4 regions of the Pseudoalteromonas nigrifaciens genome follow, and region 2 is predicted to be linked to each of the others. Evidence: predicted binding sites of a transcription regulator. Region 2 holds the regulator's gene; each other region holds the start of a gene.
What was found. The regulator sigma-54, encoded in region 2, starts transcription at its own class of promoters, with help from an activator protein. The targets are predictions, from matches to a motif close to GTTGGCACGNNNNTNGNNT.
Positions count from the first base shown of each region.

Region 1: PNIG_RS02995 (DUF2726 domain-containing protein) is a predicted target of sigma-54. The motif match lies at 3,332-3,350, and genes of this name have one in related genera.
Region 3: PNIG_RS00085 (EF-hand domain-containing protein) is a predicted target of sigma-54. The motif match lies at 2,442-2,460, and genes of this name have one in related genera.
Region 4: PNIG_RS02950 (DUF1328 family protein) is a predicted target of sigma-54. The motif match lies at 3,093-3,111, and genes of this name have one in related genera.

Region 1 covers NZ_CP011036.1:631,231-637,080, forward strand. Annotated here, with positions in the region: gene tyrS (tyrosine--tRNA ligase) at 1-840, shown strand, start outside; gene PNIG_RS02985 (cobalamin biosynthesis protein CobD/CbiB) at 936-1,880, opposite strand; gene mtnN (5'-methylthioadenosine/S-adenosylhomocysteine nucleosidase) at 1,881-2,588, opposite strand; gene PNIG_RS02995 (DUF2726 domain-containing protein) at 2,696-3,292, opposite strand; gene folE2 (GTP cyclohydrolase FolE2) at 3,408-4,328, opposite strand; gene arcB (aerobic respiration two-component sensor histidine kinase ArcB) at 4,542-5,850, shown strand, end outside.
Region 2 covers NZ_CP011036.1:2,969,890-2,975,739, forward strand. Annotated here, with positions in the region: gene PNIG_RS14085 (KpsF/GutQ family sugar-phosphate isomerase) at 1-69, shown strand, start outside; gene kdsC (3-deoxy-manno-octulosonate-8-phosphatase KdsC) at 70-621, shown strand; gene lptC (LPS export ABC transporter periplasmic protein LptC) at 618-1,175, shown strand; gene lptA (lipopolysaccharide transport periplasmic protein LptA) at 1,165-1,710, shown strand; gene lptB (LPS export ABC transporter ATP-binding protein) at 1,707-2,432, shown strand; gene PNIG_RS14110 (RNA polymerase factor sigma-54) at 2,502-3,995, shown strand; gene hpf (ribosome hibernation promoting factor) at 4,022-4,309, shown strand; gene ptsN (PTS IIA-like nitrogen regulatory protein PtsN) at 4,314-4,766, shown strand; gene rapZ (RNase adapter RapZ) at 4,788-5,633, shown strand; gene PNIG_RS14130 (HPr family phosphocarrier protein) at 5,677-5,850, shown strand, end outside.
Region 3 covers NZ_CP011036.1:19,159-25,008, forward strand. Annotated here, with positions in the region: gene PNIG_RS00075 (TrkH family potassium uptake protein) at 1-1,363, shown strand, start outside; gene PNIG_RS00080 (flagellar brake domain-containing protein) at 1,403-2,074, shown strand; gene PNIG_RS00085 (EF-hand domain-containing protein) at 2,543-2,755, shown strand; gene PNIG_RS00090 (EF-hand domain-containing protein) at 2,905-3,117, shown strand; gene PNIG_RS00095 (EF-hand domain-containing protein) at 3,186-3,401, shown strand; gene trkA (Trk system potassium transporter TrkA) at 3,477-4,853, opposite strand; gene rsmB (16S rRNA (cytosine(967)-C(5))-methyltransferase RsmB) at 4,941-5,850, opposite strand, start outside.
Region 4 covers NZ_CP011036.1:620,791-626,640, forward strand. Annotated here, with positions in the region: gene alaS (alanine--tRNA ligase) at 1-405, shown strand, start outside; gene PNIG_RS02930 (aspartate kinase) at 406-1,623, shown strand; gene csrA (carbon storage regulator CsrA) at 1,714-1,905, shown strand; gene PNIG_RS02940 (YcxB family protein) at 1,956-2,423, opposite strand; gene PNIG_RS02945 (hypothetical protein) at 2,625-2,816, opposite strand; gene PNIG_RS02950 (DUF1328 family protein) at 2,882-3,052, opposite strand; gene PNIG_RS02955 (OadG family protein) at 3,698-3,943, shown strand; gene oadA (sodium-extruding oxaloacetate decarboxylase subunit alpha) at 3,956-5,737, shown strand; gene PNIG_RS02965 (sodium ion-translocating decarboxylase subunit beta) at 5,751-5,850, shown strand, end outside.

The DNA.
Region 1 (5,850 bases), 1.2 Mb from region 2:
AATTCTACCTGGATGGAAAATTTAGGCGCAGCTGGAATGATCAAACTTGCAGCACGCCAAACCGTTGCGCGTATGTTAGAGCGTGATGATTTTAAAAAGCGTTACGCTAGTGGCCAGTCTATTGCTATTCATGAGTTTTTATATCCGTTAGTGCAAGGTTGGGATTCGGTTGCACTTGAGGCTGATGTAGAGCTCGGTGGTACTGATCAGCGCTTTAACCTGCTAATGGGTCGTGAGCTACAAAAAGACGAAGGCCAAAAACCACAAACAGTAATAATGACGCCGTTATTAGAGGGCACCGATGGGGTGCAAAAAATGTCTAAATCGTTGGGTAACTATATAGGTATTACCGATGCGCCTAACGATATGTTTGGTAAAATAATGTCGATTAGTGATGTGCTAATGTGGCGTTACTACGACTTATTAAGCGGGCTGTCGATTGCTGGTATTAACGCGCAAAAAGAGCGTGTAGAGCAAGGTACAAATCCTCGTGATATTAAAATTGAGTTAGCAAAAGAGCTTATTGCGCGCTTTCATAGTGAAGCCGATGCACAAGCAGCTCATGATGACTTTATTCAGCGCTTTCAGAAAAAAGCTCTGCCGGATGAAATACCTGAACTAACAGTAACCATTGAGCAAGACAGCATTTTAATTGCTAACTTGCTTAAAGAAGCTAACTTAGTTGCTAGTACATCAGAAGCAATGCGCATGATTAAGCAAGGTGCAGTTAAGCTCAACGGCGAAGATAAAATTACAGACACTAAACTTGAAATAGCAAAAGGCAGTACGGCTATTTACCAAGTAGGTAAGCGTAAGTTTGCAAATATTACTGTAGCGTAAAGCTAAACGGTAAAACGCTAAAAACCAGCCACGGCTGGTTTTTTTGTGCTTATATTTTTTGTATTTTTAATAATAGGTGTGTAACTCGCCCTTAGCTAAATGTTTTTAAGTATTTCTATGCAAACAACGACCAGTAACCAAAATACCCGCGCTTGATTTAGTCTATTAATAGTAATCGGCACGTCCTCAGCAATAGGGAGGCGTTCGGTACCAATACGCATTTTGTTAAAACGTTCGCCAAAATACACTGCAGGCCCGCCTAGTTGTACGCCTAATGATGCAGAGCAAGTGCTTAAAAGCCACCCGGTATTAGTTTGATAAAAGTGCCTGCCATAATGCTTTATATAATGCATGCTTAGCTTGCTCGCTTTACTGGCTGCAATAGTCAGTGCCAATAAGCGCATAGGAATAAATTCAATAATAAACAAGGTAATTTTAAGCGGCTTTAAAAAAGGGCTGTTGGGTTTAATGTTACTGCGCCATGCCTGCTCAATTAAAGTAAGTAATCGATAGGCAAGCGCTGCAATAGGGCCAAGTACTAAAAAAACAAATATCACCACAAAGTAATATCTTGCAGTACGTAATATTAGGCTCTCTATTAAGGCTTTAATTATGCCTGCACCAGAGAGTTTAGTAACATCTCGGGCTACTAATGGCTTTAATAGCTCACGGGCGGCAGATTTTTGATTTTGTTTGGTAAGCTTAGCAATACGTAGTGCTTTTTTATCAATAGCTTTACTCTCAAGGCATAAATATAAAATAAGCCCGGCGAGTAATTCAGGGTAAAATGCAAATTCCAGTAGTAATACAATAATAATAAGTACCACACTTAAAATAAGTGTACTGGCAAGGGCTGCGGCTAAATATTGATAGCTATTGGGTTCTGCTGCTTTATAAATACGCTTACCAATAGCGCTAAAAATAGCCGTTAAAGCGGTGTTAGGATGATACCAACTAACAAGTGGTAAAAAGCGCTCAGCAAGGAGCGCCATTATAAATACAATAAAGTCCAAGTGATTTTGAACCATATTGCTGAGCATTTACAGTGAAACTGCCGTTAGCTTTTCAAGTAACGCCACTACCATTTTAGATGAATTGATTGATGCTGTTTCTAGGTATTCTTCAAACGACTGCGGCGACTCTTTGCCGGCAATATCTGACATCGAGCGAATAACCACAAACGGTGTATTAAGTGTATGACAGGTTTGCGCAATTGATGCCCCTTCCATTTCTACTGCAAGCATTGTAGGAAAGTCGCTACGGGCTTTTTCAATACGTATTGGGTCACACATAAATATGTCGCCGGTACAAATTAAACCAACTAAGGTTTTTACGTCACTAATTTGCGCAATAGTTTGCTCTGCGGCAGCCACTAATTTAGGGTGTGCTGCAAAACCTGCTGGCATTTGTGGTACTTGACCTATTTCGTAACCAAAGGCAGTTACATCAACATCATGATGACGAACTTCTGACGAAATAACTACATCGCCCACATTTAATGACGGATCAAAGCCGCCGGCAGAGCCGGTGTTAATTACGCAATCAGGGGCGAAGTTGTCAATAAGTAATGTAGTTGCAATAGTTGATGCTACTTTACCAATACCAGATTGAACCAATGTTACTGTGTTACCTGCTAATTCACCGGTATAAAAAGTAAAACCAGCTTTAGTTAAAGTTTGTGGATTTTGCATTGCTTCGCGCAAAATTTTAACTTCTGGCTCCATTGCGCCAATAATACCAACATTCATAGTGTTAAGTTCCTGAGTTTGAATGCGCTGATTATACGTGAAGTTAGCGCTAAAAAACAAAAAAGCGAGCAGTTTTACTTTGCTCGCTTTTTATTATGTTATTTACGTTAAATTTCGGCTAGTGCTGTAGAGTGCGCTTTAGCTTGAGAGGGTGATAGCACCGCTGGTTTTTGAACTCGGGTACGAATAGGGCGAGCTGTTTGCGTAGCCGCAGGTTTGCCGAGTTTAAACATAATAGCGTCGCGTACTTCACTTGGGCGATAGCCTGATTTTACTTTCATACGAATATGCGGGATGCCAGCGGCCTCTAATGCGCCATTAACAAACCAGTCGCGTTGTGCTTTATGGCCATCTTTATTGGCATTGTTTACTAAGTCTACGGCTGCCACTATGGTCATTTTTTCTTTATCGACTAGCACAAAATCAAGCTGTTTATTTTTAGCTTTAGCCATTGCTGCACGCTTAGACTTTGCCGATAAACCTTGTTTGCAATCAATCACGTCGATTAGTTTTACACGACTAACAATTTTATACTGATCGCCCACTGCGCGTTCTAATAAATTTAAAAAAGCACTTTCTACTTGAGTAAATACATTTTGCTTGCGGGTAAAAGGATAAGGGTTTCCGCCATCATCGTTAAACTTTGACGCAACAACAGAGGCCCCAACAACTAATACTAAAATTGATAATAAAGCGAATTCCATACGGTAACTCCATAACAACAAATTGACACTGCTTAAGTAAAGCAATTAACGTGCCTAAATTAGTTAGTTAAGTAGTATGTTCCCGTATGGATATTGAACACTGCAAAATAAGAACTTAAGCTCTATAACCGCCAGCAACGCCTTTAACTGCAATAGCGAGTGCGTCGTGCGCATGCAGCGATTCGTAATGATTTATTTGTAACCAGTAATCACTGTATTGCTGTGTTTCTAGTAGCGCTTTAATTTTACGAGCAGCATCTTCACAAAACATTAAATTTTGACCATTTAGGCGGGCAAACTCTTGTTCATCTTCACGTTTCACTGCCGCTTGTACTGGCGTTTTTAATTCATCTTCAATCGTGTTAATTAAATTAACTACGTCAAATTGAGTAATATTACTGTCGAGCTTTACTTTTACATTAGCAATTGAGCGCTGCGAGTGTGGGGTGGCTACAATACCTTGCGTAGTACCTAGCCATTCTAGTGCTTCTTTTTGACTGAGGGTTTCTTGACTGAATTTTTCGGCAAATGCATTTTGTATCAGCTGACGCGCAAGTGCCGCTGAACATGGGCAAGTTGATGAATAGGTTACATCAACACTTAGCTCGTAATTAATAACACCTTGTTCAATTGTGCTGGTTAATATAACGGGGTAACTTTTCCAGCCAGCCTTGCCGCTTAATAACGATTTACGGCGCAGTGGTAATTCAAACTTAAATTCTATAAGTGCTTTATCACTTAAGCCTTCGTGGCTACTAATAAAAAAATCGAGCGCTTGAGCTAATGTTTGAGGATTAACTTGCTGCTCAGTAGAGAGCGTGTCGAGCGCTAAAAATAAGCGCGACATATGAATGCCTTTTGCATCTTCTTTGTGTAAGTTTACAAAAGCGCGGGCTTTAGCATTAACAGTAACTGGCGTTATGCCATGCGACTCAAAAATAAATGGCAGTTCAATTTCACCCATTCCCACCCAGTCTAATGTACCAGTTTGTAAGGCGGGAGCCGTGTTAGCTATATCGGGCATATTAGTTTGCATGGTGTGTTACTCGTTATTAGCAATAATAAAGCGCCGCATTTTACACTAAATAATTTATTGCTGGAATGATGAGTTGTAGCCAGCTAATGATTCAAACAATAAATATTAGAGTTTTTATCGCACAACATGAAAATAGCTGATAGAAAATGCTAAAATTAACCATAACATACAATTTAAACCTTTTTGTAATTAAGCTAAGAGACACACTGATATATGACCGATTCCTCTTTGAGCCCTTGGGCTCGAGTTCTTTCTAGTTTAATAACTCGGTTTGGTGAGTTTAAAACTGCAGCCATTTGCTATGCTTTGTTATTGGCAGTTTCGCTTGTTTTATCAAGTATGTTTTATTATGTTGCCGTTGGAGAAGTTAATCTTGTTGATATATTAGCAGTGGTATTTTTTACCTCTGTGGTATCGCCTCTGGTTATAAGCGTGCTAATAAATTCAATCAGGCAACTAGATGCCTCCTATGCATATTTAGACAGTGCGACAAAACAAGAAAAGCTACTCAATCAAACATTAAAAGATAATATAAATCGCTTAAATGTAGAAATTGATGAGCGTAAAATGGCGTTCCATGCCAAGCACCGGGCAATAGAAGAGCTAAGAAAAGAAATTGCTGAGCGTAAAAAAACACAACAAGAGCTTGCCCAGCAAAGTATGCTACAGCGCTCAATAGTAGACTCCTCCCCCGATTTATTTTATTACCGCGACAACAACGGTGTGTTTGCTGGCTGTAATAAAATGTTTGAAGAAGTAATGGGTAAAACCAGTGACGAATTAATCGGTAAGAGTGCTGAACAAATATTTCCTAATCAATTTTTATCTGAAGTTTTAAAAACCGATAAACAGGTAGAGCAAACTCATCAAGCATTAACTATAGATGTTCAATACGATGTGGGCGGCGAAACGCGTTGGTTTGAATTACGTAAATTGCCATTTATTAACGATAAAGGTAAGTACATAGGTTTACTTGCATTTGGCCGTGATATTACGAGTCGTAAAGAGGCTGCAGAAGCACTTGAAACAGCCTACAAAGATAAAGGTAAGTTTATTGCCACTTTGAGCCATGAGTTACGTACACCACTTAATGGCATTGTTGGTTTAACACGTATGTTGCTTGATACAGAGCTTAATAAACAGCAGCGTAGTTGGTGTAATACGGTGTTTTCGAGTGCCGAAACACTAGGTAATATATTTAACGACATTATAGATTTAGACAAAATAGACAGAGAGCAGTTAGATATTGCAACTAATGCTATAAACGTATCTGACTTTATTAATGATGTGGTTAACTTTGCAGGCCTAATTGCTGAACAAAAAGATCTTTCTTTTGATATTAAACGCTTAGGCATGCTAGATATTTATGCGCAACTAGATCCAACCCGACTTCGCCAAGTTGTTTGGAACTTAATAAATAATGCGGTTAAATTTACTCATAAGGGCAGTGTAACCCTCACCTGTATTCGTGAAAATCGAGATGATGGCCCTTGGCTTACCATGAAAATATCAGACACCGGAG
Region 2 (5,850 bases):
ATTAATGAGCATAATCAGCCTATTGGGGCACTCAATATGCAAGACCTACTTAAAGCAGGAGTATTATAAATGCAATTTGAAGAACTCTATCAAGCGCTAAGTGATGACGCTAAAGCGCGCGCAAAAAAAGTAAAACTACTTATATGCGACATTGATGGCGTATTTTCTGATGGCCGAATTTATCTTGGCAACCAAGGTGAAGAGCTAAAAGCATTTAATACAAAAGATGGCTTTGGTATTAAAGCACTTATTAACAGCGGCTTTGAAGTAGCGGTTATTACCGGCAGGCACTCGCAAATAGTACAACAACGTATGACCAGCTTAACCGTGCAGCATATTTATCAAGGTCAAGAAAACAAGCTTATTGCCTACCAAGAACTTAAAAACAAGCTTAATTTGAGCGATGAGCAAATTGCTTATATTGGTGATGACGGCCCAGATATGCCTGTTATGGAGTTAGTTGGCTTTGCAGTCGCAGTAAACGACGCGCACCCACTAATTAAACGCTTAGCACATTACACTACGCAAATGCCGGGTGGTTTTGGTGCAGTAAGAGAGCTAACCGACTTACTTATGCTTGAAAACAATAAACCATTAACTAGCCAAGGCACCAGTTCATGAATATAGCGCGCATAGTCTTAAGCGTTTTATTCATCACCTGTATGGTTTGGCTTTGGTACCCTTATTTTACTCAGGTAAATACGGTTGCTAAAGCCGACTCAGAAGTAATAGCTAAACCCGATTACACCGCCATTGAGCTAAAACAAACAGCTTTTGACGAAAACGGTGAAATTAGCCATAAAGTAACTGCGGTTAAAACGGAGCTTTACGAGCAGCTAGGATTTACCTTATTCGAAAAACCTACTTTCATATTGTACGACGACAGACAAAAAACGTGGCGTATCAATGCTGATGAAGCAACACTTTACGATGAAAGACAATTAATTTTAGAGGGTAATGTAACTGCCCAAAACTTAATTGATGGCGCAATGATAGACAAAATTACCGCCGACAATATTCAAGTAGATATAATGCTACTCACTATGCGCAGCGAACAGCCCGTTATTATAACTGGACCGAATTTAAAGATCACCGGTAAAGGCCTTGAAGCCAATTTAACAACCGAGGTGATAAAACTAATTAACCATACGCGAACACTATATTATGACCAATAACCTTGCAAAAATACTTATTATTCCATCGCTTATACTTGTATTTAATAGTAATGCGGCAGAGCAAAGTACTTCCCCATTAGCTAATCAAATTTCTATTAGTGCTGACCGCCAAGAAGGCCAACTAAAAGAAAACGTTGGTATTTTTGAGAAAAACGTCGAGATAATTCACGGTAATCGTCGTATCACCGCCGATCGTTTAGAAGTACATAAGCGCGACGAACTTGGCGATAATAAACAACTATTAATTGCCACGGGCAGCCCTGCATATTTTGAAGAAAAGCAAGCAGATGGCACTGTCATGAGCGCCAGCGCTAACGAAGTACGTTACGATGTAGCGAAACGTTTTTTAACCCTGGTAGGAGATGCAAACATTTCTCAAGCTGGGCAAAAAATTACGGCTAAAAGCATCACTTATGATATAGAGCAACAGCTTATAAGTGCTGAAAAAGATGAAAACTCAACTGATCGGGTACACACTATTTTAGTGCCTGTAGACGTAAAAAAAGAACAAAAACTCAATAAAGGTCAGCCATGAGTACATTAAAAGCAGAGCTATTAGCAAAAAGCTATAAAGGCCGTGAAGTTGTTAAAAATGTAGGACTTGAAGTAAAAGCTGGTAGCATTGTTGGTTTACTTGGCCCAAATGGCGCAGGTAAAACCACTACCTTTTACATGATTGTAGGCTTAGTACCTAGCGACAAAGGTAAAATATTAATTGATGATAACGATATTACCTTACTTCCTATGCACAGCCGTGCTCGTTTAGGTATTGGTTATTTACCACAAGAATCTTCTATTTTTAGAAAGCTCACTGTGTATCAAAATTTAATGGCTATTTTAGAAACGCGTAAGCAACTAAATAAACAAGCCAGGGAAGAAACCCTAAATAGTTTATTGGACGAATTTAGCCTGCAACATATTCGCGACAGCTTAGGTATGGCGCTATCTGGTGGTGAACGTCGCCGCGTAGAAATAGCACGTGCTTTAGCTGCAGATCCTAAATTTATATTGCTTGATGAGCCCTTTGCTGGCGTGGATCCTATTTCAGTACTCGATATTAAAAAAATTATAGAACACCTTAAAAATCGTGGTATTGGCGTACTAATTACCGACCACAATGTAAGGGAAACCCTTGATGTTTGTGAAAAAGCCTACATTGTTTCTCATGGGGAGCTAATTGCATCTGGTACTCCTGAATTTGTATTAAACGATAAAACAGTACGTGATGTTTATTTAGGCGAGCAGTTCAAACTGTAATATTTATGTTATTACTATAAGCATCTGCTAAGATTAATCATATCAATTTATAAGGATTGTTAGAGATAAATGAGGCAATCATTACAGCTGCGCATGGGCCAGCAACTTACAATGACTCCGCAACTGCAACAGGCTATTCGCTTATTGCAGCTTAGTACCTTGGATCTCCAGCAAGAAATACAAGAAGCACTTGATAGCAACCCATTACTTGAAGTTGATGAACAAGATTACACGGAAGAATCAGCAGGTAAAAACGAGCAAAAAGCAGATGACATTACTGTTAGCGCCTCTGCTGACGACACCCCAAGCGAGTATGAGCAAGATAGCGGTGAAGCACTAAATAAAGACACCATAAGCGACGACATGGCCATGGATGTATCATGGGATGAATATATGAGCGCAGCGCCTGCCTCTTCATCAGGGCCAATGCCTGAAGATGAATCTATTTATCAAGGTGCATCAACCGAAACCCTGCATGAATACTTAATGTGGCAATTACAGCTCACCCCTTTTAGCCCTACCGACGAAGCTATTGCCATAGCTATCGTTGAAGCCGTAGATGACTCTGGTATTTTAACCCTCAGTTGCGAAGACCTTTTAGCAAGCTTTAACCAAGAAACTGACGACGAACACGAAGTAGAACTAGATGAAATAGAAGCAGTGCTAAAGCGCATTCAATTATTTGATCCTGTTGGTATTGCAGCTCGCAGCTTGCAAGAATGCTTATGCATTCAATTAAATCAATTTGATAAAGACACCCCTTATATTAACGAAACAAAAATGGTGTTAACTGATCATATCGATTTACTCGCTGCTCGCGACTATCGTACGTTAATGAAAAAAACTAAGCTCAAAGAAGAAGAGCTTAAAGAAATAATGACACTTATTCATACGCTTAATCCTAAGCCTGCGGATACTATTGTCAGAGAAGAGTCTGAATACGTTATACCTGACGTGTCTGTTAAAAAAATAAAAGGCCGTTGGGTGGTAGAGCTAAACCCAGATAGCATGCCAAAAATACGTGTTAACAGCCAATATGCGGCTATGTCTCGTACAGTAAAATCCAGCGGTGACAGCCAATTTATTCGCTCGCACTTACAAGAAGCTAAATGGTTTATTAAAAGCCTAGAAAGTAGAAACGAAACACTCCTGAAAGTAACTAATTGTATTGTTAAGCAGCAACAAGCGTTTTTTGAACATGGCCCAGAAGCCATGAAACCTATGGTATTAAACGATGTTGCCGAAATAGTTGAAATGCACGAGTCGACTATTTCACGGGTCACTACGCAAAAATATATGCACACTCCACGTGGCATTTTTGAGCTTAAGTACTTTTTTTCAAGCCATGTAAGCACCGAAAATGGTGGCGAATGTTCATCAACTGCCATACGTGCCCTGATTAAAAAGTTGATAGCTGCAGAAAACTTAGCCAAACCATTGAGTGATAGCAAGATTGCAGATATATTGGCTGAGCAAGGAATTAAAGTAGCTAGACGGACAATTGCAAAATATCGCGAATCTCTGGCTATTCCCCCGTCAAATCAACGTAAAAGCTTGATTTAAGACGTACAACAAAGAGGAAAATGCTGATGCAACTAAACTTAACTGGTCGTCATGTAGACATTACAGACTCATTAAGAGACTATGTAAATAATAAATTTGCAAAGCTGCAAAGACACTCAGATCACATAACTAATGTGCATGTTATTCTCGATGTAGAAAAATTAAGTCAAAAAGCTGAAGCAACAATTTTTGTAAGTGGCGCTGAGCTATTTGCATCGACCGAACACCAAGATATGTACGCTGCCATTGACTCGTTGATTGACAAACTCGATCGTCAAGTAATTAAACACAAAGAGAAGTTTGCTCGACACTAACACTATGAAATTAAGCTCACTTATATGCCAGGACTGCAGCAAAGCTGTGGTCCTTTTTAATAGTAAAAAAAGAATTTTAGAATTCATCAGTGAACTCGCGCATAAAAAAATGCCGTATTTACCTCAGCAAGATATTCTCACTGCTTTATTGGCAAGAGAAAAGCTAGGTAGTACCGGTATTGGCCGAGGAATAGCAATTCCACATGGCCGTATGAGCGGGGCACAAGAGCCTCTTGCCTTAATTTTAATAAGCGAAACCGCTATTAATTTTGATGCAATTGATAATCGTCCAGTTGATATTTTTGTTGCGCTTATAGTGCCCGATGGCGATAACCAGCAGCACTTGAAAACACTAGCCACAATAGCTGATAAACTAAACGATAAAGAGTTTTGTAAGCAATTGCGTGCGGCAAAGTCTGATGAAGCGTTATACCAAGTTATTTTGGATCAATCCTAGTTACTAATAAAGGGGTGGTAAATGGAATTAATTATTATAAGTGGCCGATCAGGTTCTGGTAAGTCAGTTGCTTTACGTGTTGTAGAAGATTTAGGTTACTATTGTGTAGATAATATTCCGGTAAATTTGCTGCCTTCATTAGTGCGCAGTGTCTCTGATAACTACGATAAAATAGCCGTTAGTATAGACGTGCGTAACCTGCCTAAAGATCAGCAGCAGTTTAACGATATTCTTGAGTACTTGCCCGACTTTGCTAAACCAACGTTATTTTATTTAGATAGCGACGATCAAACGTTAATCCGCCGTTATTCAGAAACACGTCGCTTGCACCCGCTTTCGATTGATTCGCTACCGCTAGATTTAGCAATAAAAAAGGAAAAAGAATTACTCGATGTACTCGTAACGCGGGCTGATCATGTCATTGATACAACCGATTTAAGTGTGCATCAACTTGCTGAATCTATGCGTGAAACCATACTCGGTAAAAAAGACAAACAGCTTATCATTACCTTTGAGTCGTTTGGCTTTAAGCATGGTATTCCCAAAGGTGCTGATTATGTTTTTGATGCGCGTTTTTTACCAAACCCACACTGGGAACCGGAGCTCAAGCCTTTAACTGGATTAGATCAACCAGTAAAAGATTATTTAGCTAGTCATAGTATTGTGCAAAAATTCACTTGGCAAATTCAAACCTTTGTACAAACGTGGTTACCACACCTAGAGCGTAATAATCGCAGTTATTTAACCATTGCTATTGGTTGTACTGGTGGTCAGCACCGCTCAGTTTATTTAGCGCAAACAATTGGTGAAAGCTTTGCTATGTCTCACCCTAATGTAAAAATTCGCCATCGCGAGCAAGAAAAATAATTCAATTTAAATAATCATCTGTTCAGCTTAAGTAGAGTATCTTATGCGCTTAGAAAATACATTTTTAATAAAAAACAAGCTAGGCCTGCATGCTAGAGCTGCTACCGTATTAGCACAATTAGCGGTACAATTTGACGCATCTATTACCTTATTTCAAGATGAAAAAGAAGCCGCTGGCGATAGCGTACTGGCTTTAATGTTACTAGAAAGCAGCCAA
Region 3 (5,850 bases), 570 kb from region 2:
TTATAAAGACGGTGGTGGTGTTCCTTTTGTTTTGGCTTTTATTTTTAGTGTCACTATTGGCTTAATGGCTTATTACCCTAACCGCCACGAAGATGGCGATTTAAAAGCGCGGGAAGGGTTTTTAATTGTTGTGTTGTTTTGGTTGGTACTTGGCGCGTTTGCATCCTTACCGCTGATATTTTTACAAGAGCCAAACCTATCACTGGCTGATGCGGTATTTGAAGCGTTTTCGGGGTTAACCACCACCGGAGCAACGGTACTAACCGGTATAGAGTACTTGCCTAAATCGGTATTATTTTATCGCCAACAACTACAGTGGTTTGGCGGTATGGGGATCATTGTATTGGCGGTTGCTATTTTACCTATGCTAGGGGTTGGTGGTATGCAGCTATATCGCGCCGAAATACCAGGGCCAGTAAAAGACTCTAAAATGACCCCGCGAATTGCCGACACCGCAAAGCACCTTTGGTATATATATGTGTCAATTACGCTTGCGTGTACCTTGGCATATTGGATTGCAGGTATGGATTGGTTTGACGCAATAAGCCATGCGTTCTCAACGGTCGCCATTGGTGGGTTTTCTACTTATGATGCCTCTATGGGGCATTTTGATAGCCCAGTAATTAACTTTATTTGTGTGTTCTTTTTAATTATTGCAGCCATTAACTTTTCACTGCATTACGCTGCGGTAGCAAGTAGAAATATCAGTGTTTATATTCGCGACCCTGAGTTTAAAGTGTTTTTATGTATTCAGTTAGCGCTGGTGGTTATTTGCTTTACCGTGCTTTCGTCTCATGAAGTGTATGCCAATGGCGATGAAACACTCGACCAAGCGCTATTTCATGCTGTTTCAATTAGCAGTACGGCAGGATTTGCCACCGATAACTTTTCGGCTTGGCCATTATTTTTACCAATACTGCTTATATTTTCGAGCTTTATAGGTGGCTGTGCGGGCTCTACCGGTGGCGGTATGAAAGTGGTGCGCGTATTCTTACTATACTTACAAGGCGTGCGAGAGCTTAATAGGCTAGTGCATCCTCGGGCTATATATTCTATCAAGTTAGGCAGCAAAGCGTTGCCAGACAAAGTAGTAGAAGCTGTATGGGGGTTTTTCTCAGCGTACGCATTGGTGTTTATAATTATTATGCTAGCGCTGATGGGAACCGGTATGGATAACATTACAGCATTTTCTGCTACTGCAGCGTGTTTAAATAACCTTGGCCCGGGCTTAGGAGATGTTGCATCGCACTATGGGTCTATTAGTGATGGTGCTAAATGGTTGCTTACCATTGCTATGGTATTTGGCCGTTTAGAAATATTTACTTTATTAGTGCTGTTTACGCCTACATTTTGGCGCGGATAATTTAATTGTTAGTTTATAAATAGTATTAGGGAAAAGGATATGCCAACAACTAACCTAGAAAAGTTACACCAAATAATGTCTGGTGCCATGGTTGATCTTGAAATTTTAACACCAACAGCCAGCAAGCGTGTAAAAACAGAGTTTATAGGTTTGCTCGAAAATCGATTTATTATTTTAAACTATCCGAGCTCAAAGCGCCTGCCTACAGCAAGCGACTACCTGCACGATGGGGTAATGGTGGTAGTAAGAGCACTAATAGAGGGAAGTGGTGGGCAGGTTATCGCTTTTCGTCAGCAAATAATGTCAGTTGCATCTCATCCCGCACGCTTACTTTTTATTAATTACCCAAAGCAAGTGCAGTTATTCGATTTACGCTCGCAAACTCGTATACCTACCTTATTATCGGCCAAGCTAAAACTTAGTGATGACAGGATACTCGACGGGGTAATTAAAGATATTTCGCTAACGGGCGTAAAGTTTGATCTTAAAGACAAAGCCCAGGCCGAAAACATTAAAGGGATGCAATGCTCAATCATCCTCGATAGCAGTAATAAGCAAGTTAAAGACTTTCAGGGAGAAATTTGTAGCGTGAAAGAACACGTTCAAGGTGCTTACTGTGGAATAAAGCTATTAGCCAGCGAAGAAGAAATGAAAAGCTTTATGGGGGATCACTTTATTGACCCTTCAATACTCCAATCAGAAACCGAGTAACTGTACATTTCGCTATTTTGCAACAAAATAGCGATTTATTAAATTTAATTTTAAATAACGCATACCTGCATTGATAAAAATAAAATAATCGATAAAAAACAATTGTTTATAAAAATAAAAGCTATTGGTTATTTTCATTTCAAAAATTATTCAGCTGTAACCGAGTTGAATACCCCAGCTAAACAGTCTCCTTACAGTGTGTATTTATAATCTGTGGCGTTTTTTGCTTTTTGTAAGGCATTGAATTTGTTCGAACTTATTGTTTGGGCTTAAAGTGTGTTGCAAAAAGGCAACAAAAATAGACAGTTAATTATCACCTTTAAGTGCATGTTACCTTTAACTAATTGAAGTTATTGATGTTTTAAATGTTGGCATCGAAGTTGTAATAGTTAAGCTGTATTGCATTAAACGTGATTTAAAGTGAAGCACTTAATCGCAGTTAACATAAACTTTGAAGGAAGATTGATTATGAAAACATTAAATAAAACGTTAGCACTTATCGCTCTAGCATCGTCATCAGCCGCTTTTGCAGCAAGTGATTTTGATACCCTTGATGTAGATGGTAATGGCGCAATTAGTCAAAGCGAAGCTGCTGTTGATGCAGAGTTAATGAGTATTTTCTCAGAGCTTGATACTGACCAAAACGGTGAGTTATCAAAAGAAGAATTTTCTAAAGCATAAGCAAAATGCAAGGTTGATAAAATTCTGTGTTGCCAAAGACAACCTAAGTAAGCAAGGGAGCTTATGAAAAAGAATAACAAGGAAAGTATAAACCTTAGTATATCTAATTTTTTGATAAAGCATTGAATAACATAGTAAAGGATTAAATTATGAAACAGTTAAATAAAGCACTCGCACTTATCGCTCTAGCATCGTCATCAGCCGCTTTTGCAGCAAGTGATTTTGATACCCTTGATGTAGATGGTAATGGCGCAATTAGCCAAAGTGAAGCGTCGGTAGATTCCGATTTAATCGCACAATTTGCAGAGTTAGATACAGATGGTAACGGTGAGCTTTCTAAAGCAGAGTTTGCTAACTACTAATTACTTTTTCGGTTATTTTTCACAGCCAGGGATTTCTGAGAAGGACCTCTCATTTTTAGGAGATTATTATGAAAGTATTAAATACATCACTTGCGATTTTAGTTTTAGCGTCTTCAGCAGCAGCCTATGCAGCAGTGGATTTTGCCTCTTTTGATACCAACGGCGATGGTGTTATTTCTCAGCAAGAAGCTGCGGCAAATACACAGTTAGTAAAAATATTTGATCAGCTAGATACTGACGGTAATGGCGAACTTTCTAAAGAAGAGTTTGCCAAAGTACAATAAAGCTTTAGTACCCTATATTAAAAAAGCAGCTTAACTAAGCTGCTTTTTTGTGTTTAAAGTACCAACAATGTACTGCTATAAAAATATAGCGCTCACCTGAAATAGTTTTTCTACAATATTAATGTGCTTTTTATCAATTAAGAACATGATGACATGGTCGCCCGACATAATAATGGTATCGTCGTGGGCAATAAGCACGTCGTCGTTACGTACTACAGCACCAATAGTAGTACCTGCTGGGAGTTTTATATCCCTTACAGTTCGGCCAACTACTTTAGATGTATTTTCATCACCATGGGCAACAGCTTCAATAGCTTCAGCTGCACCTTTGCGTAGTGAATATACGTTAACAATATCGCCGCGACGAACATGAGTAAGTAATGCCGAAATAGTGGCTTCTTGTGGTGAAATTGCAATATCAATATCGCCGCCTTGTACTAAGTCAACGTATGCACTGCGTTGAATAAGTACCATGGTTTTTTGTGCGCCCATACGTTTTGCTAGCATGGCCGACATTATATTTACTTCATCATCGTTGGTTACCGCAATAAACACATCAACCTGATCTATATGCTCTTCTGACAATAGCTCTTGGTCTGACGCATCTCCGCAAAAAACAATCGTGTTGTCGAGCATTTCAGAGAGTTGCTCGGCGCGCTCTTTGCTGCGCTCAATTAATTTTACACTGTGATTTTTTTCCAGTGAGCGCGCTAGGCCTGCGCCTATATTACCGCCACCAGCAATCATAATGTTTTTATATGAACGCTCTAACCTTTGGAGTTCGTTCATAACGGCGCGGATGTGTTTAGTGGCTGCTATAAAAAACACTTCATCATCGGCTTCAATAATTGTTGTGCCTAGAGGTTTTATCGCTTTTCCCTGGCGATAAATAGCGGCTACACGAGTTTCCACATTGGGAATATGCTGTTTAAGCGTAGATAGCGCATAACCTACTAATAAACCGCCATAGTAAGCTTTTACAGCAACCAAAGAGAGCATGCCATCGGCAAACTGCAGCACTTGCAATGCGCCTGGGTAGTCTATTAAGCGGCGAATGTACTTAGTTACTAATGCCTCAGGAGCAATATAGTGATCGACCGGCAAGTCATCGTTATGAAACAGCTTTTCACGATACTTTAAATATTGCTCAGAACGAATTCGGGCTATTTTAGTCGGGGTATTAAAAATACTATACGCAACTTGGCAGGCAACCATGTTTACTTCATCTGAACTGGTTACCGCGATAATCATATCGGCGTCTTCCGCACCGGCTCTGCGAAGTACATCTGGGTGAGCGCCGTGACCAGCAACGCCTTGTAGGTCATACTTATCTTGAAGCTCGCGTAAGCGGTTGCCGTCAATATCAACGACCGTTATTTCGTTTTGTTCACCAACTAAATTTTCAGCTAGTGTGCCGCCTACTTGGCCAGCTCCGAGTATGATTATTTTCATTATTTACCAGTGTTATAAGTACCTATTGCTATGAAGTATTAGCTATCTAAAATAAGATAGATAGCTAATTGTTGTGTGCTGTATAGGTTATATTTTTTTAACTAGTTTAGCGTAATAAAAGCCATCGCTTTCACCAGGAAGTAACTGTAAACCAGGTGTGGTGGGCGTGTCTTTATCATGTAGAGGAATATGCTCAACATCATTGTTATTAGCTAAAAACTTAGCAACTTGTTGTTGGTTTTCTTGAGGGAGTACTGAACAAGTAGCGTATACCAAGGTGCCACCTGGCTTTAGAAGCGGCCAAATACTATCGAGTATATCGCCTTGTAATGCTGCTAAATCGGCAATGTCTGATGCACGACGCAACCACTTTATATCGGGGTGGCGGCGAATAACACCGGTAGCCGAGCAAGGTACGTCGAGTAAAATACGATCAAACTGTTTTTCATCCCACCAAGTGTGTGGTTGTGATGCATCACCACATTGTAGGTCGGCACCTAAGCCTATACGAGTTAAGTTTTGCTTAACACGCTCTAGGCGAGTTGCATCGCTATCAAGGGCAAGTACCTCAGCATCGGCCAATTCTAAAATATGACAGGTTTTGCCACCCGGCGCGGCGCAGGCATCTAAAATAGTGTCGTCATCTTTAGGCTCTAAAAAGCGCGCAGCTAACTGTGCAGCAGCATCTTGTACAGAACAAGCACCGGTATCAAACTCGGGTAATGAAAATACATCTCGTGGTTTAGCTAACTTTATCCCATCTATAAAATCAGGGTTAAGTGTATGCTCAATATCGTTAGCTGTTAGCATATCGCTGTATTCTTGCGTGCTGTATTGCGCTTGATTTACACGCAGCCACATAGGCGCTTGCTGTTGGTTTTCTGCAAGCAGATCTTCCCAACTATCAGGATAAGCTTCTTTAACTTGTTTGATAAACCAGTTTGGATGATTGTATAAACACACCGGAATAAGTTTGGCTTTTTCTTCAAGCTCAAGT
Region 4 (5,850 bases), 1.2 Mb from region 2:
AAACAAATTGCGCAACTTAACGATAAGCTAGCAAGTGCTGCGGGTGCCTCATTACTTGATTCAGTAGTAGAAATTAACGGTATTAAGCTATTAATAGCCAACGTTAAGGGCACTGAGTCAAAAGCGTTACGTGGTATGGTTGATGATCTTAAAAACAAAATTGGCTCGGGTGTTATTGCACTAGGTGTTGCAAGCGATGATAAAGTGAGCTTAATTGCAGGTGTAACTAAAGATTTAACCGGTAGAGTTAAAGCCGGTGAGCTAGTTAACCATATGGCCAGCCAAGTAGGTGGTAAAGGTGGCGGCCGTCCAGATATGGCACAAGCGGGTGGCTCTGAGCCAGAAAACCTAACTGCAGCATTAGACAGTGTAACAGCTTGGTTTACTGAGAAAACACAAGCTTAAGTGGCACTTATTGTTCAAAAGTTCGGTGGCACTTCAGTTGGTTCAATAGAGCGAATTGAAGCGGTTGCCGACCTTGTTGTTAAAACTAAACAACAAGGCCATCAAGTGGTTGTAGTGCTCTCGGCTATGTCGGGAGAAACCAACCGCTTAATTAATCTCGCCAAACAAATAGATACTCGGCCAAGTAGCCGTGAACTTGACGTATTAATTAGCACCGGCGAGCAGGTTTCGGTGGCTTTATTAGCTATGGCTATTATTAAACGCGGTCATTCTGCTGTGAGTTTATTAGCCGATCAGGTTAATATTTTAACCGATAATATGTTTGGCAAAGCCCGTATTACAGATGTAGCTGCAACGCGTTTAAAACATGAGCTTGAGCATAACCGTATTGCAATTATTGCGGGTTTTCAGGGCCGTGATATTGAAGGAAATGTAACTACATTAGGGCGTGGCGGTACCGATACTTCGGCGGTTGAAATTGCTGGAGCAATAAAAGCTGACGAATGTCAGATCTATACCGACGTTAACGGCGTATATACTACAGACCCTCGTGTTGAACCTAATGCACGACGAATGAGCCAAGTTACCTTTGCTGAAATGCTAGAGTTAGCAAGTTTAGGGGCTAAAGTATTGCATATTCGTTCAGTTGAAGCGGCAGGAAAGCACAATGTGCCACTTAGGGTGCTATCAAGTTTTTACCCTGATGCTGGTACATTGATTAGTTTTGAGGAGAGCGATATGCCTGGTAATGTCGTTTCGGGTATTGCGTTTAATCGTGATGAATGTTTAATAAATGTAGAGGGTGTACTTAGTGGTACACGATATCTTGCAAAGATTTTGAAACTTTTTGCAGATAATGGCATCGAAATAGATATGATTAATCAAGTTAATCATAATGTTGACAAAGTAGACTATGCTTTTACTGTACACACAAATGATTATTTACACGCATTAGACGTTTTAACAGAGCAGCAAGCTCAGTTAACAGCACAAAATATTTTTGGGTTAACAACAGTCGCTAAAGTGTCTGCTGTTGGTATGGGTATGAAGTCACATTCGGGTGTTGCTAGTTTATTTTTTGATGCATTAGCTGCAGAAAATATTAATGTTATTTTAGTGTCTACATCAGAAATTAAAATATCGGTTTTAATAGATGAAAAATACCTAGAGTTGGCTGTTCGTGCATTACATAAGATATTTTTAACAGAAAATGAATAGATTGATAGGTTTTACTTACTTTTTAGTCTAATTTTCATTAAAATGTTTTAGCGGAATCTTATAATTTTATTGGAACAAGGGAGCAAAAGAATGCTAATACTAACTCGTAGAGTAGGTGAAACCCTAATGATCGGTGACGAAGTAACCGTTACTGTTCTAGGTGTTAAAGGGAATCAAGTTCGAATCGGTGTTAACGCACCAAAAGACGTTTCAGTGCATCGTGAAGAAATTTACATGCGTATTCAAGCTGAAAAGTCTAACCCTGAACCTGGCAATGCTTAATCAGCAATGTATATAACTTAGTTACATACTGAGTTATTGCCAAAAGCCACTCACTGAGTGGCTTTTTTGTGTATAAAATTAAGTGTTTCGGCAGTTAATATGTGCTTGGATATATACTGCATACCTTTTTTGTTTTTTAATAGTATGCCGCGCTCTGTGGTTATAACTTCGTTAATATCTGACCACAGAAGTTGGGTGTTTTTATAAAAGTTACTCGATTTAATCCCTTCTTCGTCAAAGGTAAGGGTGACCTCAGACCCCGAGGCTTTGCTTAGCATTTGTCTAGTAACCCACCAAGGACGGCGATAATAAAAGGCAATACATTCGAGTACCGCAACCATGATCAGAAAAGATCCTAGGTAATGATCGTCTAAACCATAAATTCCAAATAAACCGAGTGCTACTAATAGCGCCAATAAAAAGTATTTTGGTTGCGCGCGCTTGCTATGCGCAACTGATTCGTCAAAGCACTCATAAAAATAAGGCTTATCAAGCGTGTAGGTTGTTGTAAGTGTCATATAGAAGTTCTTAAAACATAGTTATATGCATTTTAACAAGCTAACCAGTAAATGCGCAGTTATATAATAAATAACTGCATAATAGATAAAGATATTGGCGTTTATTATTTATCAGATCCAACCTTTAATTTAGATATTATTTTATTACACACATAAAAAAACGGCTCATTTTAGAGCCGTTTTTTTAATAAATTAGAAGAATTAACAGTTAGTTTCTTCTGCATTTACACCTTCTTTTACTTCTTCACATGCATCTTCAACTTTGTTTTGCACGTCAGTTACTGCTTCGTCAATACGTTCACCAGCATCTTCTGCGTGGTTATCTTCACAGCCCATAATAAATAAACTTGCGAATAGGCCAATTAGTGCTGCTCTTAAAGTTGTCGAATTCATAATGTAATTCCTTGTAAATTTTGATTTAAATGATTTTTAATTAGTTTAAAACTTTAGTTTGTTACCTAGGGCTTTTTGCCACGTAGGGCACCCGATACTAAAGATATAACTAAAAGTATTAAAAATATAAAAAATATAATTTTTGCAATACCCGCTGCGGCGCCTGCTATACCACCAAAACCTAACACTGCAGCAATTAAAGCAATTACTAAAAAAGTGATTGTCCAGCGTAACATTGTATTCTCCTTGGTTTATCAAATTTGCTCAATGGATATGATGCGAGTTACGTGCCATTGTTTTTTTTTGCTTTTAAATCAATGGTTTGCTTTTGTTTGTGTTATTTCAGCGTGCACTCAATGGTAAGTTTTACGCTTTGCTATGTAATTTATTCATACTGATACAAGTGATTATGGATGTTAGTTTTTTATAAGAGAAGTTAGCGCATATTGATTTTTAGAATTGAGTTTAAGAGCTATTAAATTGCAGTTCGAGACTTGCGAGCATAGCGGGCTTAATAACAGCGGCTATTTAAATGGTTGAATAATTAACAAATATATTTGGTAAGACCAATTGCCAGTGGTGAAATTACTTTATGCTAATAGAACTGTTAACGCTTTACTTTAAGTGCATTATTAACGGTTTTTAGGTCGCCTATATAACTTTTATTTATATTCACTATTTTTATTATCTATGTAATAGCGCGTATCTAGTCCTTTTTGTAGTGTTAAGTTAATTAATAGCATGTTAGTTTTGTTTAAATTGGTTTTACCAATTTACAGGCTATAGACAAAACACTGTTTTTTGTTATTATTCGGTGAATAATTATTTACGTAAAATGATTTTTTATTTTGATTTCGGTATAAGTTTTATAGGAGAGGAAAATGGATATCGCTGCTTTACTTACAACAGCAAGCAACTTAATGCTAACCGGTATGGTGGGGGTGTTTGTGTTTCTGTCATTATTAATTACCTGCGTTACGGTTATGTCTAAGCTGGTATCTCGCTTTGCAGAGCCTGAGCTTGCAATGCCTGCCAGAACACCGTCTTTTAAATCACAAGGTGTGCCTAATGAGCACATCGCCGCAATTAGTGCTGCCATTGCTCAGTACAAAACAAACAATAATTAAAGGAGCACTTAAATGGCTAAATTAAAATTAACAGAACTGGTACTACGTGATGCGCATCAATCATTGTTAGCAACTCGTATGCGCCTTGACGATATGCTACCGATTGCAAAAAAGCTTGATGATGCAGGTTATTGGTCTATTGAGTCGTGGGGTGGAGCTACGTTTGATTCGTGTATTCGTTATTTAGGTGAAGATCCTTGGGAGCGTATTCGCGCACTAAAAAAAGCGATGCCAAATACTAAACAGCAAATGCTATTACGCGGTCAAAATTTATTAGGTTACCGCCATTATGCTGACGATGTAGTAGAAAAATTTGTAGAGCGTGCCCATAAAAATGGCGTTGATGTATTTCGTATATTTGATGCAATGAACGATGTACGTAATCTTGAAACGGCAATTAAAGCGGCTATAAAAGTAGGCGCACATGCCCAAGGGACTATTTCTTATACAGTAAGCCCTGTTCATACGCTTGATATGTGGTTAACGCTAGCTAAGCAGTTGGAAGATTTAGGCTGTCATTCAATTTGTATTAAAGATATGGCGGGTTTATTAAAGCCGTACGATGCTGAAAAACTAATTAAAGCACTAAAAGAAACTGTATCTATTCCAATTGCAATGCAGTGCCACGCCACAACAGGTTTAAGTACTGCGACTTATCAAAAAGCGATTGATGCAGGCATTGATATGCTTGATACCGCAATTTCATCTATGAGTATGACTTACGGACACACCGCAACTGAAACTATTGTATCGATAGTTGAAGGGACTGAGCGTGATACTGAGCTTGATTTAAATCACCTTGAAGAAATTGCTGCTTACTTTAGAGATGTACGTAAAAAATACGCGGCATTTGAAGGTAGCTTAAAAGGGGTTGATGGCCGTATTTTACTCGCGCAAGTACCTGGTGGCATGTTAACTAACATGGAAAACCAGCTTAAAGAGCAAGGCGCAGCAGATAAGCTTAATGAAGTTTTACTTGAGATCCCACGTGTACGAGAAGATTTAGGCTTTTTACCGCTTGTTACACCAACGTCGCAAATTGTAGGCACTCAAGCGGTACTTAATGTACTAACGGGTGAGCGCTATAAAACAATTACTAAAGAAACAGCTGGCGTATTAAAAGGTGAATATGGCCTAACACCAGCACCTATGAATAAAGAGCTACAAGAGCGTGTGCTTGATGGAGCAGAGGTAATTACTTGTCGTCCTGCAGATAATATTGCACCTGAGCTTGCAACGCTTGAGGCTGAATTATTAAAAGAAGTACAAGAGCAAGGTTTAACTCTTGCTGATGAGCAAATTGATGACGTACTAACGTATGCATTATTCCCACAGGTTGGTTTGAAGTTTATTAAAAACCGTAACAACCCAGATGCATTTGAGCCAGTTCCTTGTGTTGAAGATAAAAGTAATAAAGCTCCCTCTAAATCAGCTTCAAATAACAACAGCGTTAAAGCTGAGCAATACAGCGTAAAAGTAGACGGTAAGGTTTACGACGTTGTTGTAGCTCAAGGCGGCGAGCTTAAAGAAGTTACATTAAAAGACTCAGAACATATTCCTCAGTCTGCTTCGGTTGCATCAGGCGAAACACTTAACGCCCCTTTAGCCGGTAATATTTTTAAGATAAAGGTAAAAGCAGGGCAAGTTGTGAATGAAGGTGATGTAGTGATTATTATGGAAGCCATGAAAATGGAAACTGAAATACGCGCTACGCACACCGGAACAATTGCTGAAGTGTTAGTTGGTGAAGGCGATGCTGTAACTACCGGCGACGCTATGATTGCATTAGCTTAGGAGTAAATAGAGGATGGATGGTATTTTAAACCTCTGGCATGCCACAGGCATTGCTAACTTTACATTTCCAGCGTTGATTATGATTGCGGTAGGCTGTTTATTATTGTTTTTGG